One region of the Saccharopolyspora cebuensis genome, then DNA from elsewhere that is predicted to be linked to it. Evidence: riboswitches for the same ligand, from Rfam matches in the RefSeq annotation. Region 1 holds a riboswitch; each other region holds the start of a gene.
What was found. Region 1 has a riboswitch for glycine ahead of gcvH (glycine cleavage system protein GcvH). Riboswitches for the same ligand answer to the same signal wherever they lie in the genome.

Region 1 (8,684 bases):
GATCATCGGCGTCGGCGCCATGGACTACCCGGCCGAGTTCCAGGGCGCCAGCGAGAAGGCGCTGGTCGACATGGGGATCAGCAAGATCGTCACGCTGACCTCCACCTACGACCACCGGGTGATCCAAGGCGCCGAGTCCGGTGACTTCCTGCGCCGGATGCACGAGCTGCTGCTCGGCGAGGACGGGTTCTTCGACGACATCTTCGCGTCGCTGCGCATCCCGTACGAGCCGATCCGCTGGGCCAAGGACATCCCCGAGGGCGCCGTCGACAAGACCGCCCGGGTGCTGGAGCTCATCGACGCCTACCGCACCCGCGGTCACCTGATGGCCGACATCGACCCGCTGAACTACCGGCAGCGCAAGCACGAGGACCTCGACGTCCTGTCGCACAGCCTCACCCTGTGGGACCTGGACCGGGAGTTCGCCGTCGGCGGGTTCGCGGGCAAGGAGCACCTCAAGCTGCGCGACGTGCTCGGCGTGCTGCGCGACTCCTACTGCCGCACCGTCGGCGTGGAGTACATGCACATCCTCGAACCCGACGAGCGCGAATGGCTCCAGCAGCGGGTCGAGAAGCCGCACACCAAGCCGGAGCCCTCCGAGCAGAAGTACATCCTGTCCAAGCTCAACGCGGCCGAGGCGTTCGAGACGTTCCTGCAGACCAAGTACGTCGGGCAGAAGCGCTTCTCGCTGGAGGGCGCCGAGACCGTGGTCCCGCTGCTGGACGCGGTGCTCGACACCTCCGCGGCCCACGAGCTCGACGAGGTCGTCATCGGGATGCCGCACCGCGGCCGGCTCAACGTGCTGGCCAATATCGTCGGCAAGCCGATCTCGCAGATCTTCCGCGAGTTCGAGGGCAACCTCGACCCGGGCCAGGCGCACGGCTCCGGCGACGTGAAGTACCACCTCGGCGCCGAGGGCAAGTACTTCCGGATGTTCGGCGACGGTGAGACCAAGGTGTCGCTGACCTCCAACCCGTCGCACCTGGAGGCCGTGGACCCGGTGCTGGAGGGCATCGTCCGCGCCAAGCAGGACATCCTGGACAAGGGCCAGGAAGGCTTCACCGTGCTGCCGGTGCTGCTGCACGGCGACGCCGCGTTCGCCGGGCAGGGCGTGGTCGCCGAGACCCTGAACCTGTCGCTGCTGCGCGGCTACCGCACCGGCGGCACCGTGCACGTCATCGTCAACAACCAGGTCGGCTACACCACCGCGCCGGAGCACTCCCGCTCCAGCAAGTACTGCACCGACGTGGCGAAGATGATCGGCGCCCCCGTGTTCCACGTCAACGGCGACGACCCCGAGGCCTGCGTCTGGGTCGCCAAGCTGGCCGTGGAGTACCGGCAGGCGTTCGGCAAGGACGTCGTGATCGACATGGTGTGCTACCGCCGCCGGGGTCACAACGAGGGCGACGACCCGTCGATGACCCAGCCGCAGATGTACGACGCCATCGACAAGATGCGCAGCGTCCGCAAGGTCTACACCGAGTCCCTCATCGGCCGCGGCGACATCACCGTCGACGAGGCCGAGAAGGCGCTCAAGGACTACGCGGCCCAGCTCGAGCACGTCTTCAACGAGGTGCGCGAGCTGGAGAAGCACCCCGCCGGGCCGAGCCCGTCGGTCGAATCCGAGCAGCAGATCCCCAAGGGCCTGGCCACCGCGATCAGCCGGGAGATGCTCACCCGCATCGCCGAGTCGCAGACCGGCCTGCCGGAGGGCTTCACCCCGCACCCCCGGGTCAAGCCGGTGCTGGAGCGGCGCACCAAGATGGGGCGCGAGGGCGGCATCGACTGGGCCTTCGCCGAGCTGCTCGCCTTCGGCTCGATCGTCATGGACGGCCACCCGGTGCGGCTCACCGGCCAGGACAGCAGGCGCGGCACCTTCGGGCAGCGGCACTCGGTGCTCATCGACCGCAAGAGCGGCACCGACTACACCCCGCTGCAGAACCTCTCCGAGGACCAGGCGAAGTTCCTCGTCTACGACTCGGCGCTGTCGGAGTTCGCCGCCATGGGCTTCGAGTACGGCTACTCGGTGGCCAACCCCGACGCCCTGGTGGCGTGGGAAGCCCAGTTCGGCGACTTCTTCAACGGCGCGCAGTCCATCATCGACGAGTTCATCTCCTCCGGTGAGGCCAAGTGGGGCCAGCGCTCCGACGTCGTGCTGCTGCTGCCGCACGGCCACGAGGGCCAAGGGCCGGACCACTCGTCGGCGCGCATCGAGCGGTGGTTGCAGCTCTGCGCCGAGGGGTCGATGACGGTCTCCATGCCGTCCACCCCGGCGAACTACTTCCACCTGCTGCGCAGGCACAACCTCGACGGCATCCACCGCCCGCTGGTGGTCTTCACGCCCAAGTCGATGCTGCGCCTGAAGGCCGCGACCAGCTCGGTCGAGGACTTCACCGACAGCAAGTTCGCCTCGGTGATCGACGACCCGGCGCAGCCCGACCCGGCGTCGGTCCGCCGCGTCGTGTTCTGCTCCGGCAAGCTCTACTACGACCTGGCCGCGGCCAAGGAGAAGGGCGGCCACACCGACACCGCCATCGTGCGGCTGGAGCAGCTCTACCCGCTGCCCCACCGCAAGATCGGCGCGGTGCTGGAGCGCTACTCCCAGGCCACCGAGTTCCGGTGGGCCCAGGAGGAGCCGGCCAACCAGGGTGCCTGGCCGTTCCTCGGCATGGCGCTGCCCGAGCAGTTCCCGCAGCTCCTCGGCCGCCTGCAGCGGGTCTCGCGGCGGCCGATGGCCGCCCCGGCCACCGGCCTGGCCAAGGTCCACGAGGTCGAGCAGGCGGAGGTCGTGCAGGCCGCCTTCGCCTGACCCGCACCAGCCACGGGCCGCCGGTTCCCCGGAACCGGCGGCCCGTTGTCGTGCGGCGGCTGGCAGCAGGGGAACCTTCCTGTCACAGGTGGCAGCAGGGGAACCTTCCTGTCACGGATGGCCGTGCTGGCGGGCGGGTGACAGCAGGGGAACTTTCCTCCCACGGATGACAGGAAGGTTCCCCTGCTGCCACCGCTCACACCGTGGAGTAGAGGCGCTCCGGCTCCGCCTGGGTGGTGTAGAGCTCCCAGTAGACCTCCGCGATGGTCTCGGCGGAGGTCTCCGGTCCGCCCTGTCCGATGAACGTGGCGAGCGGGACGTGCGCGGCGTAGATGCCCTTGTCGGCGAGCGAGGCGTTGAGCGCGAGCGCCCAGTTCCGCAGGGCCGCCCCGGCGATGCCGACGTTGCCCATCGGCGGGAACACGAGCGTGGACGAGGCGCCGGTGGTGAACAGCAAAGTGCCGCTACCTCGCTCGATCATCCCGGGCAGCACCTGCCGGGCCGCGGTGACGGCTCCGTAGACGTAGTGCTCCACCTGCGGCTGGATGTCGGCCACGGTCACGTCCAACGCGTGCACCGGTGCGAGCCGCGGATCGGTGGCACCGCTCGGCGCGGGGGAGTACTCCAGCACGTCGACGGTGCCGTACCGGCGTTCGACCGCGCGCAGCGCGTCGATCAGCGACGGCCGGTCGCCCACGTCGGCGGGGAAGCCTTCGGCTTCGACGCCGTCCCCGGCGAGGTCGCGGGCCAAGGCGTCGAGGCGTTCGGCGTCGCGGGCGAGCAGGGCGACCTGGAACCCGCGGCGGCCGAACCGGCGGGCGAGCGAGGCCCCGAGCCCAGGTCCCGCTCCGACGATGGCGATGGTGGGCATCCGTTCCCCTCCCCGATCGGTGGCTCGTCCACCACGGTGGCCGAACACCCCGCCAGCCGCTCGTCGAGGACGTGGCGCTCCACACCGGACCGAGGGGGCCGCGGTGATCGGTCCCGAACCGGTGTGGACACTGTCCCTACCGGCGGGGCCGATCGTTCCCCGACCGGATCCCCGACTAACCCCGCTCGCCAGATGCGTGCGCCCCCATGAGGAGGAATCCGTGTACTTCACCGACCGCGGCATCGAAGAACTGGAGGACCGTCGCGGCGACGAGGAGGTCACGCTGTCCTGGGTCGCCGACCGGATGCGCGCCTTCGTCGACCTCAACCCGGAGTTCGAGGACGCCACCGAGCGGCTGGCCACCTTCCTCGCCCGCGACGACAGCGACGAGGACTGACCCGCCGGACCATCGCTGCAGCGTGCGACGGGACCGGCCGGGTGCTGCTCGGTGACTCCCCACGCTCGTTCGACGCCGTGGGCGGGTGGCGGGCGATGAACCCGCTCCCGGGCCGTGCGGGGTGTCGCCGACGAACTCGCCTCCCGGGAACGCCAGTGCGCTCGTCACCCGCCGCTCGTCGTCGGCGACGGTCGGCGGGGTCGGCGCGGTTCACCTTCCGGTACGTCGCAGCGCGTGCAGGGTTCCCGCAGCCGGGAGCTGGCAGCAGGCGTCGCGAGCGCGGTGGACCAGGTGCTCAGGGAGACGGCTCGACGAGCAGCTCGGCGGGGTCGCGGCGCGGCGTGGCCGGCACGGGAGAGCCGAAGCCCAGCCGCAGCACCGCCTTCGGTCGCAGCGTCCCGCCGAGCAGTCCGCACAACGCGTCGCGGGTCTCCGGCACCTCCACGACCTGCGACAGGAACGAGGCGCTCAGCCCCAGCCCGGTCGCGGTCAGCAGCATGCGCTGCACCGCTTGCCCGGCCCGCACGTCCGCCTGCCAGTCGACGCCGCCGACCGCGACCACCACGATCAGCGGGTCGTCCTCGAAGTCCTTCCCCGGGACCCTCGGTCGCGACGCGCCCGCCGCGAAATCCCGCAGCACCCACTCGTCCTGCGGTTCCGGCTCCGGTCCGGCCGACTCGACCGGGACACCCCGGCGCTCCTCCCCGGACCGCCCGGTCCACCGGGCCAGCTCGGCGCGGAACCCCGGATCGGCGGACTGCGCGGCGTGGGCGCGGTGCACCAGTTCGATCAGCCGAGCGCGTTCGGCGCGGTCCACCACGTGCAGCACCGCCCCTTCGGCTTCCACCGCTCCGGCGAGAGCGTGCTGGGCGCTCGTCGGCACCGCATCGGCCCGGAACGGCCGCCGGTTGGTGCGGCGTGCCTCGATCGACCGGAACAGGCCGTCAACACCGTCCGGACGTGACGTCGCGGCCACCCGCGCCAACAGCGTCGAGTCCGCCGCGGGGCGAGGCGGCAGCACCACCGCCGCGTCGACCCCGTGGTGGGCGAGCGCGACCCGCAGGGTGAACAGCGCCGCACCGCACCCCAGCCGCAGTTCCGCATCACCCGGATCGGTGTGCGGCAGGCGGGTCGTCGGGTCCGCGTGCAGCTCCAGCACCTCGGGGCACAGCGCGAAGCGCCACGGTTGGACGTTGTGCAGCGAGGGCGCTCGGCCGGCCAACTCGACCACCTCGCGCACCTGCTCGGCGGTCAGCCCCAGGGCGGGGCGGAATGCTGTCATCACGGCCTTCCCCGTCGCCGCCTTCGCGCTCGTCGCCACCGTGGCACAGTCCACCGGCCCCTGCCATCGCGGCGGCGGGGTGACGGTGGCAGCAGGGGAACCTTCCTCCCACCGATGGCAGCAGGGGAACTTTCCTCGCACAGATGACAGCAGGGGAACTTTCCGCTCACCGGTGACAGGAAGGTTCCCCTGCTGCCATGCCGCCGGTCGGCTACCGGTCGCGGGCCCAGCGGTCGGTGGCGAGCTGGATGAGCAGGGCGGTGCGGACGTCCGGGTCGTCGAGGTCGACCGGTGCGATCTCGACCAGGCGCTTCATGCGGTAGCGGAACGTGTTGGGGTGCACGCGGAGCTCGTCGGCCGCCGCGCGCGGCCGTCCGGGGTGGCGTAGCCAGGCGTGCAGGGTGCTGAGGTAGTCGGTGCCCTGTGCGCGATCGTGCTCGCGCAGCCGTCGCAGTGGACCGAGAGCGCCGATCTCGGGTCCGGCGACGGAGGCGCGATGCACCACCACCCGGTGCCACACCTGCTCGTGCACCGCGACCGGGCCCGGGACCCGCCCGCCGCGCAGCAACCCGATCAGCTCCTCGGCTTCGGCTCGCGAGTCCGCCAGGTCGCTCACCGGGGACGGGCCGCCGACTGCGATCAGCGGTCGGTTGGGCGACCGGTCGTCCAGCAGCGCGGCGCGCAGCGCGGGCCATCCGGCGTCGTCGTCGGGGACCACCGCGTAGAGGAGCGTGCCGATCTCGGTCAGCAGGGGACGTTGTCCGACGCCGCGGTCGAGGCGTTCCCACGTCGACAACCGGTGCGCCTCGGCGGGTGCGTCGCCGGAGGCGACGTCGATGGCGACGACCCGGTGCGGCCGGTCGCGCACGGCCAGTTCGTCCGCCGCGGTCCGCCACCCCGCGCGGCCTTCCAGCAGCAACCGGACCTGTTCGGCGGTGCGCTGCCGTTCGGTGTCGGCGAGGGACCGCCAGCGCAGCAGTTGCAGCGCGACCAGCGGCGCGGTCTCGGCGAAGGCGGCCGCCCGTTCCTCGCCGACCTCGTCCGGGACCACCGCCCACATCGACCCGAGCAACTCGCCGCCCACCCGCAGCGCGACGACCAGGCGGGGCAGCGTGCCGTCCTGCTGGGCTGGTACGAAGATCGTCGCGCTGCCCTTGCTGAGCTGCCGGAACGTGCCGCGCGCCCGGAATTTCGCGAGCACGTCGGCGGGCTGGCCGCGTCCCATGATCGTCGACACCCGGGCCGGATCGATCATGTCCTGCCGCGCGGAGTACGCGAGCACCTGCGAGCGGGCGTCCTCGATGGTCACCGGCGCGTCCACCACCTCGGCGACGGCGTCGGCCAACCGGAACAGGTCGTCGCGCCCGCCGCTGAGCGGGTCGCCGTCCGATCCCTCGGCCAGCGCCGCGCGGACCAGCCACACCAGTTGGGCCCACGCGGTCCCGGAACGCACCTCGACCAGCGCGATCTCGGCCCGCTCCGCGGCCGCGACCACGACCGGCCGCTCGGCCAGCGGTGGTTTGAGCAGCACCGCCGCTGCGTCGAGGTCAGCGCACGCGCGTACCAGTTCCGCGGCGTCGGCACCATCGGTGACCGCCACGCCCAGCACGAGATCCCCCGTTCCGGCGGACGGTCGTTCACCCGGTTCGGCGATGACCACGTCGGTGACGCGGCGCGTCGGATCCGGAACGACCACCGGGCGCAGCAGGGCCGGGCTCATGCGATCGAGCAGCTCCCGGACGCCGCGCACCCCTGTCCCTTCCTCCGGCCCACCGGGCGGGAGGCATTGACACCCGGGCAGGCGCGATTATCGTTGCTGAGCACGTCGACAATCGCATATCGGCCGATGACCCCGGGCGGGAGAGCCCTTGGCCGCTCACCGAGCGCGACCACGGCGCCGAAGGAGCAAGACTCCCCGCACACTCTCAGGCACCCATGACCGTCCGGGCCAGGCAACTCTGGAAAGCGCGCGTCGACGAGGACGCCCACCCACGGTGCAAGCTGCTCGCGCGGCGAAGCTCTCAGGTTCCGAAACAGAGGGGGAGGCCCAGCACACCCGGGCACCCGCGTGCCCCTGAAGCGATGGAGCCTCCCGAGATGACCCTGCCTGCCAACCTGAGCTACACCGAAGAGCACGAGTGGATCGAGGACCGCGACGAGCTGGTCCGGATCGGCATCACCCAGCACGCGGCCGAGGCCCTCGGCGACATCGTGTACGTGCAACTCCCCGAGGTCGGCGACACGATCGAATCGGGCCAGTCCTGCGGTGAACTGGAGTCCACCAAGTCGGTCAGCGACCTGTTCGCGCCGGTGACCGGTGAGGTGGTCGCCGTCAACGACGCCGTCGTGGACGATCCCGCGCTGGTCAACGCCGAGCCCTTCGGCAGTGGCTGGCTGCTCGAGGTGCGCGTCACCGCGAGCGGCCCGGTCCTCACCGCCGAGCAGTACGCCGAACTCATCGGCTGACCGGTTCCGGGCCTGTTCGCGCGCGAGCAGGGGAACCTTCCTGTCACGGATGCGAGCAGGGGAGCTTTCCTCCCACCGCTCGTGCGGCCGCGCGCGTCCGGCCTCGGTTGGCAGCAGGGGAACCTTCCTGTCACGGGTGAGAGGAAAGTTCCCCTGCTCGCACCTGCTCAGCCGATCCCGACCAGTTCGACCTCGAAGTGCAGGGTCGCGGCGGGCGGGATGACCGGCGGCACGCCGCGGTCGCCGTAGGCCTGGTGCGGCGGGACCACGAGCTTGCGGACATCGCCGACGCGCATGCCGACGACGCCCTTGTCCCAGCCCTCGATGACGTGCCCTTCGCCGAGCGGGAACACCAGCGGCTCGCCGCGATCCCGCGACGAATCGAACTTGCTCCCGTCGGCCAGCGTGCCGACGTAGTGGACGTGCACGGTGTCGCCCGGCTTCGCCTCGGCGCCGTCGCCCGCGGTGACTTCCTCGATCTGCAGCTCGGCCATGCGGTACCTCCTCTGGTGCAGTCGGCACATCCGATCACACCTCGGCAGGGGCGGCGCGCCCACGGCACGGGTCGGCATCGGCGACAACGGTGCCGGCGGGTTCCAGCTCGGCGTGGCACTGGTCGTCTCGGTGCTGGGTGTGGAGCGCGAGCACGCGCAGCGGCTCGTCGAGAAGGCCGATTCGGTGTGCCCGTATTCCAATGCGGTGCGCGGCAACGTCGACATCCGGCTCGAGGTCGCCTGACGGTCCGGTTCGTCCGCTTCGGGTGTGGCAGCAGGGGAACCTTCCTGTCACCGGTGAGAGGAAAGTTCCCCTGCTGCCACCCCGCGGACGTCAGGCATGACAGGAAGGTTCCCCTGCTGTC
Region 2 (5,970 bases), on a different contig from region 1:
GATGGCCAGCCGCTCGACCACGTCGACGTGCTCGCACCCGCCGTAGTACCGCTTGCCCGGGTAGCCCTCCGCGTACTTGTTCGTCAGGACCGAACCCTGCGCCTCCAGCACCGACCGCGGCGCGAAATTCTCCGAAGCGATCATCTCCAGCGTGCTCTGCTGGCGGTTCAGCTCGGCACCGACCGCCCCCGCCACCTCGGGGTCCACCGCGGCGAGCTGGTCGTTGAACAGGTCAGGTGTCGACATGGTGTTGCCTCCTGTAGTGATCTCTCAGGCGTTGCGGCGGTAGAAGGGGAGCTCGACGACCTCCACCGGCGCGGTCCTGCCCCGGATGTCCACCTGCAGCGCGGTGCCCGGCGCGCTGTGCGCCCGGTCCACGTAGGCCATCGCCACCGGGTGCCCCAGCGTCGGCGACGGCGCACCGCTGGTGACCTCGCCGACCTCGGTGCCCGCGTCGTCGAGGACCCGGTAGCCGTGCCGGGGAGCGCGGCGCTGGTCGGTGGTCAGCCCGACCAGGGTGCGCGCGGTGGGCTGCTCGGCGACCGCGGCCAGCGCCGCCTTGCCGACGAAGTCGCCCGGCTTGTCGAGCTTGACCACGCGGCCCAGGTTGGCGTGGAACGGGGTCAGCTCGGTGGAGAGCTCGTGGCCGTGCAGCGGCATCCCGGCCTCCAGCCGCAGCGTGTCCCGGCAGGACAGCCCGGCGGGCCGCAGCTCGTGCTCGGCGCCCGCCTCGGTCAGCGCCTGCCAGATGGCCGCCGCGTCGCCCGGCGCGGTGAACAGCTCGAAGCCGTCCTCGCCGGTGTAACCGGTGCGGGCCAGCAGCACCGGGTGACCGGCCACCGCGCTCCGGTAGCCGGCGAAGTACTTGACCTCGGTGAGGTCGGTGTCGGTCAGCGGGGCCAGGATCGCGGCGGCGCGGGGGCCCTGCACCGCCAGCAGCGCGTACTCCTCGGAGACGTCGGCGAACTCGGCGTCGAACCCGCCGACGCGCTCGGCGAGCTCGGCGGCGACCACCGCGGCGTTCGCGGCGTTGGCCACCACCAGGTACTCCTGCTCGGTGAGCCGGTAGACGATGAGGTCGTCGAGCACGCCGCCCCGCTCGTCGCAGAGCATCGTGTAGCGGGCGCGGCCCGGTTTGATCCCCGACGCCTTCGCCACCAGCGCGTGGTCCAGGGCCTCGGCGGCCTGCGGGCCGCTGATCCGGAGCTCGCCCATGTGGGTGAGATCGAACAGCCCCGCGGCGGTGCGCACGGCGTGGTGCTCGGCGGTGTCACCGGAGTACCGCAGCGGCATCCGCCAGCCCGCGAACTCGGTGAAGGTGGCGCCGAGCGACTCGTGCACCTCGTGCAGCGGGGTCCGTCGTGGCGACGACATGGCTATGGCTCCTCCTGGTGGGCGCGGGTCGGCGGACGAGGGGCCGGTCAGCCGCGCGAAGCACAACCATATCCGGGGCACCCCGACGTCGACCTGCGCGGGTTCGCGCTGGTCGGGGTCTCCCCGGAGTCATTGGCCTGAGAGTTTCACCGCGGTCCGGCGCCAGGACACCGGGCGGCTTGCACCGTGGGCGAGGAGCGGGGCTCCTGCTTTTCTCCGTGTTCGCCTGCTGTCGCGCGGTGCCGGTGCCTGAGAGTTTCTTGGGGAGATTGCTCCTTCGGCGCCCCGTGACGTGGGGTCTCTCCCGCACGACGTCGTCGGCGCGGTCTTGAGTTGTGGGCCGGTCGGATTCGGACGCTACGGAGGTGCGGGAAGCCAGTCAACACAACGCGAGGGTGATCTCAGGTGGAAGGTGTGGTGGTCCTTGTGCGTGGCGGTGCCAGTGGCGGAACCTCAGCGGCCTTCTCGTCGGGAAGGTGTTGTGGTCCGGTTGCGTGACGGTGCGGGTGGCGGAACCTCAGCGGCCTTCTCGCTCCGGGCGCCCTTCCTCATGTACCAACCACGTACACAGCGTCAGGGCGTCCTCGCGAGAAGACCGCTGAGAACCCGCGGCGGTGCCGGTTGCTCAGGTGGGGCAAGACGTAAGCGGCTTTCGCCGCTTGCCTGACGGCGGTTGGGCGAGCTTGCGGGTTCGGCTGGAAGCGGCTGGCGCCGCTTGCCTGGCGGTGGTGCTTCTTGTGCGCGAGTGCAGGAGCGTTCGCCCGTTCGTGAAGTGAGTGAGGGGCACCCTTGTCCGAGTTACTTGGGCAAGGGTGCCCCTCACTCAGGTCGCAGACGGGTGAACGGGAGCCCGTGGCGGTCGGGTGGCTCAGTCGGGCTTGGTGGTGAGGTCGTGGTGGAGGCGGGTCAGGCTGTCGACCAGGGCGGCGAGTGCGAGCTCGAAGCTGTCCGCGTCGATCTCGGCGGCGTGCTCGCGCAGCAGGTGGGCCCGGTCCAGGTGGGGGAAGCGCTCGTCGTAGACCTCCGCCTCGTCGGGGAAACCGGCCGAGAAGGAGCCCATCGCCGAGCCGACCACCAGGTACTTGGTGGAGGCGCCGATCATCGTCGCGTACCGCTGCGGCCAGCCCGCCGAGGTGAGCCCGCCGTGCACGGCGTCGGCGCGGCGCAGCGCGGTCTCCCGCCGGGCCGGGCCGGAGGCCAGGAACGGGACCAGGTGGGGGTGCGCGATGAGCGCGGCCCGGAACGAGCGCGCCCAGGTGCGCAGCCCGGTCGCCCAGTCCTGCTCGAAGCCGCTGACGTCCACGGCGCGCATCACGCCGTCGGCGATCTCGTGCAGCAGCTCGTCCTTGCCGGGCACGTGGTTGTAGAGCGACGCGGCCTTGACGCCGAGCCGGTCGGCGAGCCGCCGCATGGACAGCGCTTCCAGCCCGAGCTCGTCGATGATCTCCAGACCGGCCAGCCGGATGCGGTCCGGCGACAGCAGGGGATTGCTGGGGCGGGGCACGGTCCCTCCTCCTCGGAACACCCTTGCGGGCCTCGTCGCGGCGGTCCTAGACTCCCATAAAACTAACGCCGTTAGTCACAGGGCGCGGAAAGGAAAGCCCCATGGTCGACTTCTCGCTGTCGGAGACCGAGCGCGACATCCGCGACTGGGTCCGCAACTTCGTCCAGCGCGAGCTGGTGCCGCTGGAGCCGGAGGTGCTGCGCCGGGAGCGCGCCGGCGAGCGCGGCCTCACCAAGGACGAGCAGCGGGAGCTCCAGGACAAGGCCAAGCAGGCGGGCTTCTGGGGGGTGCAGACCCCGGAGGAGTACGGCGGGATGGACCTCTCCGCCGTGATGTCGGCGCTCATCGAGGTCGAGCTGGGCCGCACCTTCGTGCCGTTCCGGTTCGGCGGGTACGCCGACAACATCCTCTACCACGCCAACGAGGAGCAGAAGCGGGAGTACCTGCTGCCCACCATCGAGGGCACCCGCAAGTCCTGCTTCGCGATCACCGAGCCGGGCGCCGGGTCCGACGCCAAGAACCTGCGCACCACCGCGCGCAAGGAAGGCTCGGAGTGGGTCGTCAACGGCGAGAAGACGTTCATCACCGGCGGCATCGACGCCGACTTCGTGATGGTGTTCGCGGTCACCGACCGGGAGAAGGGGGCCGACGGCGGCGTCACCTGCTTCCTCGTCGACCGCGACATGGGCTGGAAGTCCGAGCCGATCGACATCATGGGCCCGTGGGAGCGCCGCCCCGCCGCGCTGGTGTTCGACGAGGTCCGGGTGCCCGAGCGCAACGTGCTCGGCGAGGTCGGGAAGGGCTTCCGGCTGGCGATGCAGTGGATCGGCCGCGGCCGGTACCTGCTGCCCGCGCACGCCCTCGGCGCCTGCGAGCGGCTGCTGGAGATGGGCATGGACTACGCCAAGACCCGCGAGACCTTCGGCGAGCCGATCGCCGAGCGGCAGGCGATCCAGTGGATGGTGGCCGACTCCGCGGTGGAGATCGAGGCGCTGCGCTGGCTGGTGCTGCACGCCGCGTGGCAGGTCGACCAGGGCGGCGACTCCCGGCACGCCCAGTCCATCGCCAAGCTCTACGGCGGCACCCGCGCCGGGGAGATCGTGGACCGGGTGCTCCAGATGCACGGCGGCATGGGCTACACCAAGGAGCTGCCCATCGAGCGCTGGTACCGCGACCTGCGGCTGCTGCGGATCTTCGAGGGCACCGACGAGATCCAGCGCCGCACCATCGCCCGCAACCTCCTCAAGGGCCACGCCTCGGTCTCCGGCGCCCTCGGCTGACCGTCCCGTCCCTGGTCAGGGGGTACCTTCATCCGGCACAGTCGGATGCAGGTGCCCCTCGCTCATTCCCCTTCCGGGTGAAATGGGAGGTGCTGGTGGGGCGGTGGCCGGTGGGCGGTTCGCCGAGATCGTCGGGAGCCGGCCGGGAGTGGGTACCCTGGGGGTGGAGTTGATCGCGGCTCGACCGCGCCCGGCCGGAGCTGAGGAGACGCTATGTCGTTGTTCAAGAAGGTCAGCCAGTTCGCCAGCAGCCCGCAGGGCCGCAAGGCGATGGAGCAGGCGAAGAAGTACGCCTCCGACCCCAAGAACAAGGAGAAGATCGACCAGGTCAAGAACAAGCTGTTCGGCAAGGGCAAGGGCCACTGACCGAGGCTTCCGCGACCCCCGGTCCGCCCGGGGGTCGTTTTCACGCGCCGGGCGCGTAGCGCACCACCGGCACCGGGCCGCTCCCGGCGGGAACGTCCCGCAGCAGCCCGACCACGGCGTCCACGGTGTCGGCCGCCAGGTCGGCGAGCGCCACGTGCGCGGTGGCCCCGGCCGCCCGCGCCGTGCGCAGCGCCGGGACCAGGCCGCGCACCAGGGCCTCGGCGGCGGGCCGGTTCTTCACCCACAGCTGCTCGAAGCCGGTGACCAGCACCGCCTCGCACCCCGATCCCGTCAGGGCCCCCTCCACCGACGCCGCTCCGGGGGTCAGGGCGCCCAGCAGCGCACCCAGGTCCGGACCGCCGCGCGCGTCCAGCACGGCGCTGCGCTCCCGCCCGGTGAAGGCCCCGTGCAGCGACGGCGGGAGGTCCAGGTGCACGGCCACCGGCTCGCCGTCCACCGGCGCGAGCCGCCCCGGGGGCAGGTCGTGCACCACGATCGGCTCCGGCGGACGGCGGTGGAAGGTGATCTGCGGGTCGTAGGGCTCGTCGGGGTCGTCGAACACCTCCACGACGAACTCCCGGTCCGGGAACTCGGCGGCCAGCAACGCCCGCCAGCAGTCGGCGAGGGTGTTCACGAGCGTGGACAGGTCCGCATCGTGCGGCTCCAGGTCATCGTTGCCGAAGAGGTCCTGGAGCGACAGCAGGTTCGAGTGCCGTTCCACGAGGTCGATCCGATCGTCGAACCTCCTGAAGAACGTGTCGATCGCCTGCCGCCGGTCGCCGCTGTCGTCGGCGCTGGATCCCGAGAAGAACATGCCCCCCCGGTGCTCGATGAACTCCGGGCGGAACAGCCACTGGGCGGCGAGCACGAATTCGATCCCGCCGCCCCACCCGAGGAAGCTGAGCGGCGTGAACCCGGGACCGTTCGTCTTGCGCCACGGGTCCAGGAAGCTGGGGAAACGACGGGGCTCGGCACCGTCCTGCTCATTCATCGGTAGTCCGTTTCCTGTTCTTCCGCGTTCCGCACCTCGGATTGTCCGACGTGGACCTCACCGGTCTTGGGGTTCGTGTGCAACGAGAACTCGTGCACGTGCCCGGTCATGCCCCCGTGCGTGCCGACGATGTCGACGCGCTTGATGATAAAGCCGCGTTCGTCGTAGACGGAGTAGCTCGTGATCGCTCCCGTCCCAGGTGGATTCCGCAGGAAGAGGACCTCGTTCGGGTCGGCTTCCTTCGGCAGCTTCCGGCCGCCGCGTCCTCGGCCCGGCTCGGTCCACTCCGAACCGTTGGCGATGAGTTCTCGGGCGTGCGGGAGGGGGCCGTCCCGCCGGTACTCCGGTGGCGGCGGGGGCGGTGGCACCGGCGGTGGTGGCGGCGGTGGTTCGGGGCCGAAGAGGGACTCGACGAAGTCGACGATGCTCTGGAACGCGCGCTTGGCGACGTCGAG
Region 3 (8,684 bases), on a different contig from region 1:
CAGCACGTACAGCGGGTCGGTGGCCCGCACCGCGACGCAGTCCGCGGGTTCGGCGCTGGTCACCAGGTCGTGCCAGTCGAGGTCGCGCGGCCCGAGCTCGGCGCGCACCTGGTCGCGCTGGACCACGACGACCCGGTCCGGCTGGTGCTCGGTGCGCCGCAGCGCCTCGTCGACGATCGGCTTGTACTCCACCACCCGGCTCGGCTCCAGCCCGCAGGAGGCGGCGATCACCACCGCGGGCCGCGCGTCGTCGATGCGGGCCGCCAGCTCCTTGGGCGCGAACCCGCCGAAGACCACCGAGTGCACCGCCCCGATCCGGGCGCAGGCCAGCATCGCCACCACGGCCTCGGGGATCATCGGCAGGTACAGCACCACCCGGTCGCCCGCGCCCACGCCCAGCCCCGCCAGCGCACCGGCGCAGCGCGCGACCTCGTCGAGCAGTTCGCGGTAGGTCCAGCGCCGCACGGTGCCGGTCATCGCGGAGTCCCAGATCAGCGCCGTGCTCTCGGCGCGGCCGTCGCGCACGTGGCGGTCCAGGGCGTTGAAGCAGGTGTTGAGCGTGCCGTCCGGGAACCAGCGGTAGAACGGCGGGCGCTCGTCGTCCAGCGCCCGCGACGGTGCCCGCTCCCACTCGATCGCCCCGGCCGCGTCGAGCCAGAAGCCCTCCGGGTCGGACGAGCTGCGCTGGTAGGCATCGGCGTAGGCACCCATGAGCACGACCTCCTGCGGTGGACCGGCAACGCCTGAGTCCTACCGCACCGCCGCCCGGGAGACCAGGGACCGCGCGGACGAGCGGCCGGAACCGCTTCGGCCGCGCTGTCCGCCGCGCTGCCCGCCGGATGCGGTTCGTCGACGGACCACGACCGCTGGGCGCCGCGCCCGCGCGCCAGCGCGACATCGGCCGCCCCGGCGCCCACAATTTGCGACCGGGGGCGGGGATCGCGCTAACAGAGTCGGCGATCGGACCGACTAGGGGTACGGAGGTGCGTCCATGAGCACGGACATCAGCACGGAGTCGACCGAGTCCGCGGCGAAGGCGGCGGAGCTGCCCACCGCGCCGTGCAGCGTGGTGTGGAGCGGTGGTCATTCCTACGTCCGCGAAGGGGTCAGCGGCGCCCGCTGGGCGGGCGTCGACGACCGCGGCCGGGCCCGGTTCCTGACCGACGCCGACCTCCACCGCCAGGGCTGGAGCCACCGCAGGAGCTGATCGGCGCACCTTCCGCGCCCGGACCCGAGGTGGCGCGACCTCCTCCCGGCACGGCCGCCACGGCTCCGGTCCGACGCATGTGAGACCCTGATCAGGCCAGCGGACGCGGCGCGTCCGGTCGCCCGGCGCAGGACCGGCCGGGGCGCGGCTGTTTCCGGGCACAACCGTTCAGGGGAGGACTCGTGGTGCAGGAAGCCGACAGCACCACGAACGACACGACGGGGGACCGCGACGTGGACCCGGAGCCCACCGGGGACCGTTCGCCCGGCGACCCGGGCATCGCCCGGATCAAGGAAGCCGCCGCCGGCGTCTGGTCCGATCCGGTGCTGACGCTGCCGAACCTGCTCAGCGTGGTCCGGCTCGCCGGGGTCCCGCTCTTCCTCTGGCTGCTGCTCGGACCGCAGGCCGATCTGCTCGCCCTGCTCGTGCTCGTCATCAGCGGCGCGACCGACTGGCTGGACGGCAAGCTCGCGCGCTGGCTCAACCAGTACAGCCGGATCGGCGAGCTGCTCGACCCGGCCGCCGACCGCCTCTACATCGTGGCCACGCTGATCGCCTTCGTCCTGCGCGACGTGGTCCCCTGGTGGGTCGCCGTCGCCCTGGTCGGCCGCGACGTGGTGCTCACCCTCTGCCTGCCGGTGCTGCGCTGGCACGGCTTCGAACCGCCCGACGTGCACTACCTGGGCAAGGCGGCCACGTTCTGCCTGATGTACGCCTTCCCGCTGCTGCTGCTGGTGCAGAACGAGTTCGCGTTCTCCTCGGTGGTGCGGCCGTTCGCCTACGCCTTCACCTGCTGGGGCGGCGCGCTCTACCTGTGGGCGGGCGTGCTGTACCTGGGGCAGGTGGTCGCGGCCGTCCGGTCGGCCCGGTCGGCGCCCCGCTGACCCGCCCCGGCCCCCGGCGGACCCGCCTTGCGACCGCCCGGCCGGCCCCCATACGCTCCCGCCGCGATCACGCGACACGGTCGCGGCCGGATCCGCAGCTCGAGTCAGGAAAGGCAGGACCCAGGTGGCGACCCCGGACGGGATCAAGTACACCCCCGAGCACGAGTGGGTGCTCGGCACCGATGGCACCACGGTGCGCATCGGCATCACCGACTACGCCCAGCAGCAGCTCGGCGACGTGGTGTTCGTGCAGTTGCCGGACCTCGACCAGCAGGTCGAGGCCGGGTCCGCGATGGGCGAGGTGGAGTCGACCAAGAGCGTCTCCGACCTCTACGCGCCGGTCGGTGGCCGGGTGGTGGCCCGCAACGAGCGGTTGGACGAGCAGCCCGACCTGGTCAACACCGACCCGCTCGGCGAGGGCTGGATGATCGAGCTGGCCGTCGACGACCCGGCGGCGCTGGCGGGGCTGCTCACCCCGGAGGCCTACCAGGACCTGATCGACCAGGCATGATCGCCGGTCGCGCGCGGCCGACGGGGCGATCTCGGGAGTCGCGCGTCCCGTGCCTGGCAGGGCACGGTACGTTGGAACACACTTGGCACGATCGATCCGCGTAGAGGAGAGCTCAGGTGAGCCAGAACAGCGGCTCCGGCGACGTTCCACCGGAGCAGTCACCGGAGACCACCTCGGTCTTCAGGCCCTTCCTCTCGGAGCCCGAAAGCACCGAGAGCGCGCCCGCCGCGGAGCCGGCCGCCTCCGGGGTCGATGCGCTGCCCGCGGGGTCCGCCCTGCTGGTGGTCAAGCGCGGCCCCAACGCGGGTTCGCGATTCCTGCTGGACCGGGAGATCACCAGCGCCGGCCGCCACCCGGACAGCGACATCTTCCTCGACGACGTCACGGTGTCCCGCCGCCATGCGGAGTTCCGCTTCGAGGGCAGCAACTTCGTCGTCGTCGACGTGGGGAGCCTCAACGGCACCTACGTCAACCGGGAGCCGGTGGACACCTCGGTGCTGGCCAACGGTGACGAGGTGCAGATCGGCAAGTTCCGGTTGGTGTACCTGACCGGGCCGGTCGAGGGCGGCCCGGCGGGCCGCTGACGGGAGGCCGGAGACCGGGTCATCGTGGCGGGGCGGCGCCGAGCGGGTGCCGCCCCGAACCACGTCGAGGCGAAGTGCGGTCGGCGACCGGAATCTTTCGGCGCGGCAAGCGGTTCTCCCGTTCAGCGGCCCTTTCGGCGGGCTCGGCGGCGGGCCCCGGGGTGTATCGTGCGCAGAGGTGCTCGACGACGAGCGCGCTCGGTGGCGGTGCGGTCCGGGAGCTGTCGATCGATGCCGCCGGACGGCCGGGAGAACGGTGGCTGACGGGACCGCGCAGGAATGGGCGGGTCCGCCGTATCGCGGGTAGCGTCGGGAGCGTCGGTGCGCGACCCTCGAGGAGGGGGATGCCACGCTTCGGCGCGCTGGAGGAGGCGATGTGACGATGAGCAGTGAGATGCGCGTCGTCGGCGTGCGAGTGGAACTACCAGCCAACCAGCCGATCCTGTTGCTGCGCGAGACCAGCGGTGACCGCTACTTGCCGATCTGGATCGGATCGGTCGAGGCGACGGCGATCGCGCTGGAGCAGCAGGGGGTGCGACCGGCGAGGCCGTTGACCCACGACCTGCTCAAGGACGTCATCGGCGCGCTGGGGCGGGACTTGGAGCAGGTGCGGATCACCGACCTGCAGGAGGGCACCTTCTTCGCCGAGCTGGTGTTCGACGGCGATGTGCGGGTCTCGGCGCGGCCGAGCGACTCGGTGGCGCTGGCGCTGCGCATCGGCGTCCCGATCCACGCCGACGAATCCGTGCTCGACGAGGCGGGCCTGATCATCCCGGACGAGCAGGAGGACGAGGTGGAGAAGTTCCGCGAGTTCCTCGACTCGGTGTCGCCGGAGGACTTCCGCGGCGCCGACACCTGACGTTCGCCCGGACAGCGGCTTCCCGACCCCCGCGAACGCCTTCGCGGGGGTCGGCTCGTCGGGTCACCCGCGCGTCGCGTTGACCTGCCCACCGGACCGGCCTACCGTCGGATGATGCGAATTGCTCCGGTGTGATTCCGCCGGTGAGCAGGGGTTCGCGGTCCCGGATCGTCGACCCGGGAACCGGTGGTCGGCTCCGTGCCGGACGAGGGGAGGCAGGCGTGGTCGAGGAAGCACCCGGCGAGGATGCTGCCCGAGGTCGGGACGAGCCGGCGCCTGACGCCGCGCTGCCCGACGAGCTGGTCGGCTACCGGGGCCCCGCCGCCTGCCAGATCGCCGGCATCACCTACCGCCAGCTCGACTACTGGGCCCGCACCAAGCTGGTCCGCCCCTCGATAAGGAGCGCCGCCGGGTCCGGTTCGCAGCGCCTCTACTCGTTCAAGGACATCCTGGTCCTCAAGGTCGTCAAGCGCCTGCTGGACACCGGCGTCTCGCTGCACAACATCCGGGTCGCGGTGGACCACCTGCGCCACCGCGGGGTCGAGGACCTCGCCCGCCTGACCCTGTTCAGCGATGGCACCACGGTCTACGAGTGCACCTCCCCGGAGGAGGTCGTCGACCTGCTCCAGGGTGGTCAGGGCGTGTTCGGCATCGCGGTCAGCGGTGCCGTCCGGGAGATCAGCGGCACCATCCACGAGTTCCCGGCCGAGCGGGCGGACGGGCTGGTGTCCGAACCCGCCGTGGGTGACGAACTGGCCCGTCGCCGGAGGGACCGGCAGACCGGCTGATCGGGTAGGCTTCGCGGCATCGTCGACCCCGTGCGGGAGAGTCCGGCAAGGCTACGGCCGAGTCGGCGCCGAAGGAGCAACCCTCCCCGACAACCTCTCAGGCCCACCGGACCGCACGGGCGAGATACCTCTGGAAAGAGGGCGCACCACAGCCGTGGTGCCGTCCCGCCGACGGTGCAAGCCCGGTCCGCCGGGTGAAGCTCTCAGGCGTTCGCGCTGCGAACAGTGACAGAGGGGGAGAGCGGAGCAGTCCGCTGCCCCGCCCCCTGTGTTCGCCGCGATGAGTGAGGTGTTGGCGATGACCGAAGTGAACCACGACCGCATTCCGATCGCCGCGCTGGAGCACGGCACGCCGTTCGCCGACCGGCACGTCGGCCCGCGGCCCGCCGAGCTGGCCCGGATGCTCGACGTGATCGGCGTGGGCTCGCTGGAGGAGCTGGGCCAGCGCGCGGTCCCCGACGGCGTCCGCGAGCGCGACCTGGCGCTGGCGCTGCCCGACCCGGCCAACGAGGCGGACGCGCTGGCCGAGCTGCGCGCGCTGGCCGACCGCTGCGCGCCGCACACCGAGATGATCGGCCTCGGCTACCACGGCACCACGACGCCGCCGGTGATCCTGCGCAACGTGCTGGAGAACCCGGCCTGGTACACCGCCTACACGCCGTACCAGCCGGAGATCTCGCAGGGCAGGCTGGAAGCGCTGCTGAACTTCCAGACGGTGGTCGCCGACCTCACCGGGGTCCCGCTGGCCAACGCCTCGATGCTGGACGAGTCCACCGCCGCCGCCGAGGGCATGACCCTGGTCCGCCGCGCGGGCAAGGCGAAGTCCGCCGTGTTCGTCGTCGACGCCGATGCCCTGCCGCAGACCATCGAGGTGGTGCGGACCCGCGCCGAGCCGCTGGGCATCGAGGTGGTCGTCGCCGACCTCTCCGCCGGGGCCGCCGGGCTGCCGGACGGCGAGTTCTTCGGTGCGCTGCTGGCCTACCCGGGCGCCTCCGGGGCGGTGCGCGACCAGGAGGAGCTCATCGCCGAGGTCCACCGGCGCGGCGCGATGGCCGTGGTCTCGGCCGACCTGCTCGCCCTGACCCTGCTGCGCCCGCCGGGCGAGATCGGCGCCGACGTGGTGGTGGGCACCACCCAGCGCTTCGGCGTGCCGATGGGCTTCGGCGGCCCGCACGCCGGGTACATGGCGGTCCGCAAGGGCCTGGAGCGCCAGCTCCCGGGCAGGCTGGTCGGGGTCAGCGTGGACGCGGGCGGCGACCTGGCCTACCGGCTGGCCCTGCAGACCCGCGAGCAGCACATCCGGCGGGAGAAGGCGACCAGCAACATCTGCACCGCGCAGGTGCTGCTTGCCGTGGTGGCCTCGATGTACGCCGTCTACCACGGACCCGAGGGGCTGCGGGCGATCGCCACCCGCGCGCACCGGTTCGCCGCGCTGCTGGCCGAGCAGCTCCGCCGCGGCGGGGTCGAGGTGGTGCACGGCGGGTTCTTCGACACCGTGGTGGCCGCGGTGCCGGGGGCCGCCGACGAGGTGGTGGCCCGCGCCCGGCGCGGCGGGATCAACCTGCGCCGGGTGGACGCCGACCACGTCGGCGTGAGCTGCGACGAGACCACCACCCGGGAGCACCTCGCGGTGGTGTTCGAGGCGTTCGGCCTGGACTCCGGGGCGCTGGTCGGCCTGGACGAGCTCGACGCCGCCACGCCCGACGCGCTGCCCACCGCGCTGCGGCGCACCTCCGAGTACCTGACCCACCCGGTGTTCCACACCCACCGGTCGGAGACCGCGCTGCTGCGCTACCTGCGGCGACTGTCGGACAAGGACATCGCGCTGGACCGCAGCATGATCCCGCTGGGCTCGTGCACCATGAAGCTCAACGCGACCGCGGAGATGGAGCCGATCACCTGGCCGCAGTTCTCCGCGCTGCACCCGTTCGCCCCGGCCGAGGACGCGGCCGGGCTCCTCGAGGTGGTCGCCGACCTGGAGCGGTGGCTGGCCGAGGTCACCGGCTACGACGCGGTGAGCCTGCAGCCCAACGCGGGCAGCCAGGGCGAGTTCGCCGGGCTGCTGGCCATCCGTGCCTACCACCACGCCCGTGGTGAAGCGCAGCGCGACGTGTGCCTGATCCCGGCCAGCGCGCACGGCACCAACGCCGCCAGCGCGGTGATGGCGGGGCTGCGCGTGGTCGTGGTGCGCTGCGACGACGCGGGCAACATCGAGCTGGACCACCTGCGCGAACTCGTCGCGGAGCACGCCGCCGACCTGGCCGCGATCATGATCACCTACCCGTCCACGCACGGCGTCTACGAGGACACCGTGCGCGAGGTGTGCGGGCTCGTGCACCGCGGCGGCGGCCAGGTCTACGTCGACGGCGCGAACCTCAACGCGCTGATCGGCCTGGCTCGGATGGGCGAGTTCGGGGCGGACGTCTCGCACCTGAACCTGCACAAGACGTTCTGCATCCCGCACGGCGGCGGTGGGCCGGGCGTGGGGCCGATCGGCGTCCGGGAGCACCTCGCGCCGTTCCTGCCCAACCACCCGCTGCAGCCCGCGGCGGGTCCCGAGACGGGGGTGGGGCCGATCAGCGCCGCGCCCTGGGGCAGCGCTTCCATCCTGCCCATTTCGTGGGCCTACATCCGCATGATGGGCGGTGACGGCTTGCGCCGGGCCACCCTCACGGCGGTCGCCGCGGCCAACTACGTCGCCCGCCGCATCGACGGCTACTTCCCGGTGCTCTACACCGGTCAGGGCGGCTACGTCGCCCACGAGTGCATCCTCGACCTGCGCCAGATCAGCAAGACGAGCGGGATCTCGGTGGACGACGTGGCCAAGCGGCTGACCGACTACGGCATCCACGCGCCGACCATGTCGTTCCCCGTGGCGGGCACCCTCATGGTGGAGCCGACCGAGAGCGAGGACCTGGCCGAGCTCGACCGGTTCTGCGAGGCCATGATGGCCATCCGGGCCGAGATCGACAAGGTCGTGGCCGGGCAGTGGCCCGCCGACGACAACCCGCTGGTGAACGCGCCGCACACCGCGGCCTCGCTGGCCGGGGAGTGGAACCACGCCTACGGTCGCGACGAGGCCGCCTACCCGATGGGCACCTCCGCGCCGAAGGTGTGGCCGCCGGTGCGGCGGGTCGACCAGGCGCGCGGCGACCGCAACCTGGTCTGCTCCTGCCCGCCGCTGTCGGCCTACGAGAGCTGAGCGGTTCCGGTGGTCGTCCGGCCCGGCGCGGGACGACCACCGAGGGCCGTCCGACACGCCGGGCGGACCCCGGTTTGCGTCGGGTCGGCCCGGATGACACGGTGGCCACTTCACGTGACCGGCTCCGAGAGGAGTGGAGCATCATGCTCACCATCAGCGAGAACGCCGCCGAGGTCATCAAGCTCGTCCTCATCGGCGGCGACGAGACCACGGAGACCTCCGAGGCCTCCGGCCTGCGGATCGCCCCCGCCGGGGACGGTCTCCAGGCGTCCGTCGCCACCGAGCCGCAGGCCGACGACCAGGTGGTCGAGGGACCCGGCGTTCGGGTCTTCCTCGAGGCGCAGGTCGCCGAGGTGTTGGGGGACAAGACCCTCGACGCCGAGCGGGACGACAACGGCGAACTGGCGTTGGCGATCCGCGATTGAGGCCGGGCCGCCGGGCCGGGACCGTCCGGTCCGGCGGCTGTTCGGTGGCGCCGGGTCAGCCCCCGCCGGGTCAGCCCCGTCAGGTCAGCCCCCGCGCGCGGACCCCGCAGCGGTGGGTTCCGCGTCGAGCGGCTCCCCGGCCCAGCGCAGCACCGACCGCCCGGCGTCGAGCAGGCGGCCGCGCAACTCCGCTCCCTCCTCGGCGAAGGCGCGCTGCCTGCGCG

Region 2: it holds a riboswitch for glycine, as region 1 does, so the genes downstream of both, gcvT (glycine cleavage system aminomethyltransferase GcvT) here and gcvH (glycine cleavage system protein GcvH) in region 1, are expected to answer to the same signal.
Region 3: it holds a riboswitch for glycine, as region 1 does, so the genes downstream of both, gcvP (aminomethyl-transferring glycine dehydrogenase) here and gcvH (glycine cleavage system protein GcvH) in region 1, are expected to answer to the same signal.

What each region holds. Positions count from the first base shown of each region.
Region 1 covers NZ_BAABII010000019.1:48,293-56,976, forward strand. The annotation lists gene ABD976_RS25445 (multifunctional oxoglutarate decarboxylase/oxoglutarate dehydrogenase thiamine pyrophosphate-binding subunit/dihydrolipoyllysine-residue succinyltransferase subunit) at 1-2,809, shown strand, start outside; gene ABD976_RS25450 (SDR family NAD(P)-dependent oxidoreductase) at 3,006-3,680, opposite strand; gene ABD976_RS25455 (DUF6104 family protein) at 3,901-4,077, shown strand; gene ABD976_RS25460 (Acg family FMN-binding oxidoreductase) at 4,373-5,359, opposite strand; gene ABD976_RS25465 (PucR family transcriptional regulator) at 5,571-7,109, opposite strand; glycine riboswitch at 7,207-7,311, shown strand; glycine riboswitch at 7,312-7,406, shown strand; gene gcvH (glycine cleavage system protein GcvH) at 7,457-7,825, shown strand; gene ABD976_RS25475 (FKBP-type peptidyl-prolyl cis-trans isomerase) at 7,993-8,319, opposite strand; gene ABD976_RS25480 (OsmC family protein) at 8,432-8,563, shown strand.
Region 2 covers NZ_BAABII010000017.1:91,333-97,302, reverse strand. The annotation lists partial or broken gene ABD976_RS24190 (PLP-dependent aminotransferase family protein) at 1-246, opposite strand, end outside; gene gcvT (glycine cleavage system aminomethyltransferase GcvT) at 271-1,374, opposite strand; glycine riboswitch at 1,491-1,601, opposite strand; glycine riboswitch at 1,602-1,691, opposite strand; gene ABD976_RS24180 (TetR/AcrR family transcriptional regulator) at 2,243-2,878, opposite strand; gene ABD976_RS24175 (acyl-CoA dehydrogenase family protein) at 2,980-4,158, shown strand; gene ABD976_RS24170 (hypothetical protein) at 4,372-4,524, shown strand; gene ABD976_RS24165 (hypothetical protein) at 4,565-5,515, opposite strand; gene ABD976_RS24160 (WXG100-like domain-containing protein) at 5,512-5,970, opposite strand, start outside.
Region 3 covers NZ_BAABII010000016.1:573,967-582,650, reverse strand. The annotation lists gene ABD976_RS22940 (propionyl-CoA synthetase) at 1-711, opposite strand, end outside; gene ABD976_RS22935 (hypothetical protein) at 992-1,207, shown strand; gene clsA (cardiolipin synthase ClsA) at 1,390-2,091, shown strand; gene gcvH (glycine cleavage system protein GcvH) at 2,216-2,602, shown strand; gene garA (glycogen accumulation regulator GarA) at 2,719-3,186, shown strand; gene ABD976_RS22915 (bifunctional nuclease family protein) at 3,569-4,045, shown strand; gene ABD976_RS22910 (MerR family transcriptional regulator) at 4,267-4,833, shown strand; glycine riboswitch at 4,857-4,957, shown strand; gene gcvP (aminomethyl-transferring glycine dehydrogenase) at 5,132-8,035, shown strand; gene ABD976_RS22900 (HesB/YadR/YfhF-family protein) at 8,179-8,460, shown strand; gene ABD976_RS22895 (3-methyladenine DNA glycosylase) at 8,545-8,684, opposite strand, start outside.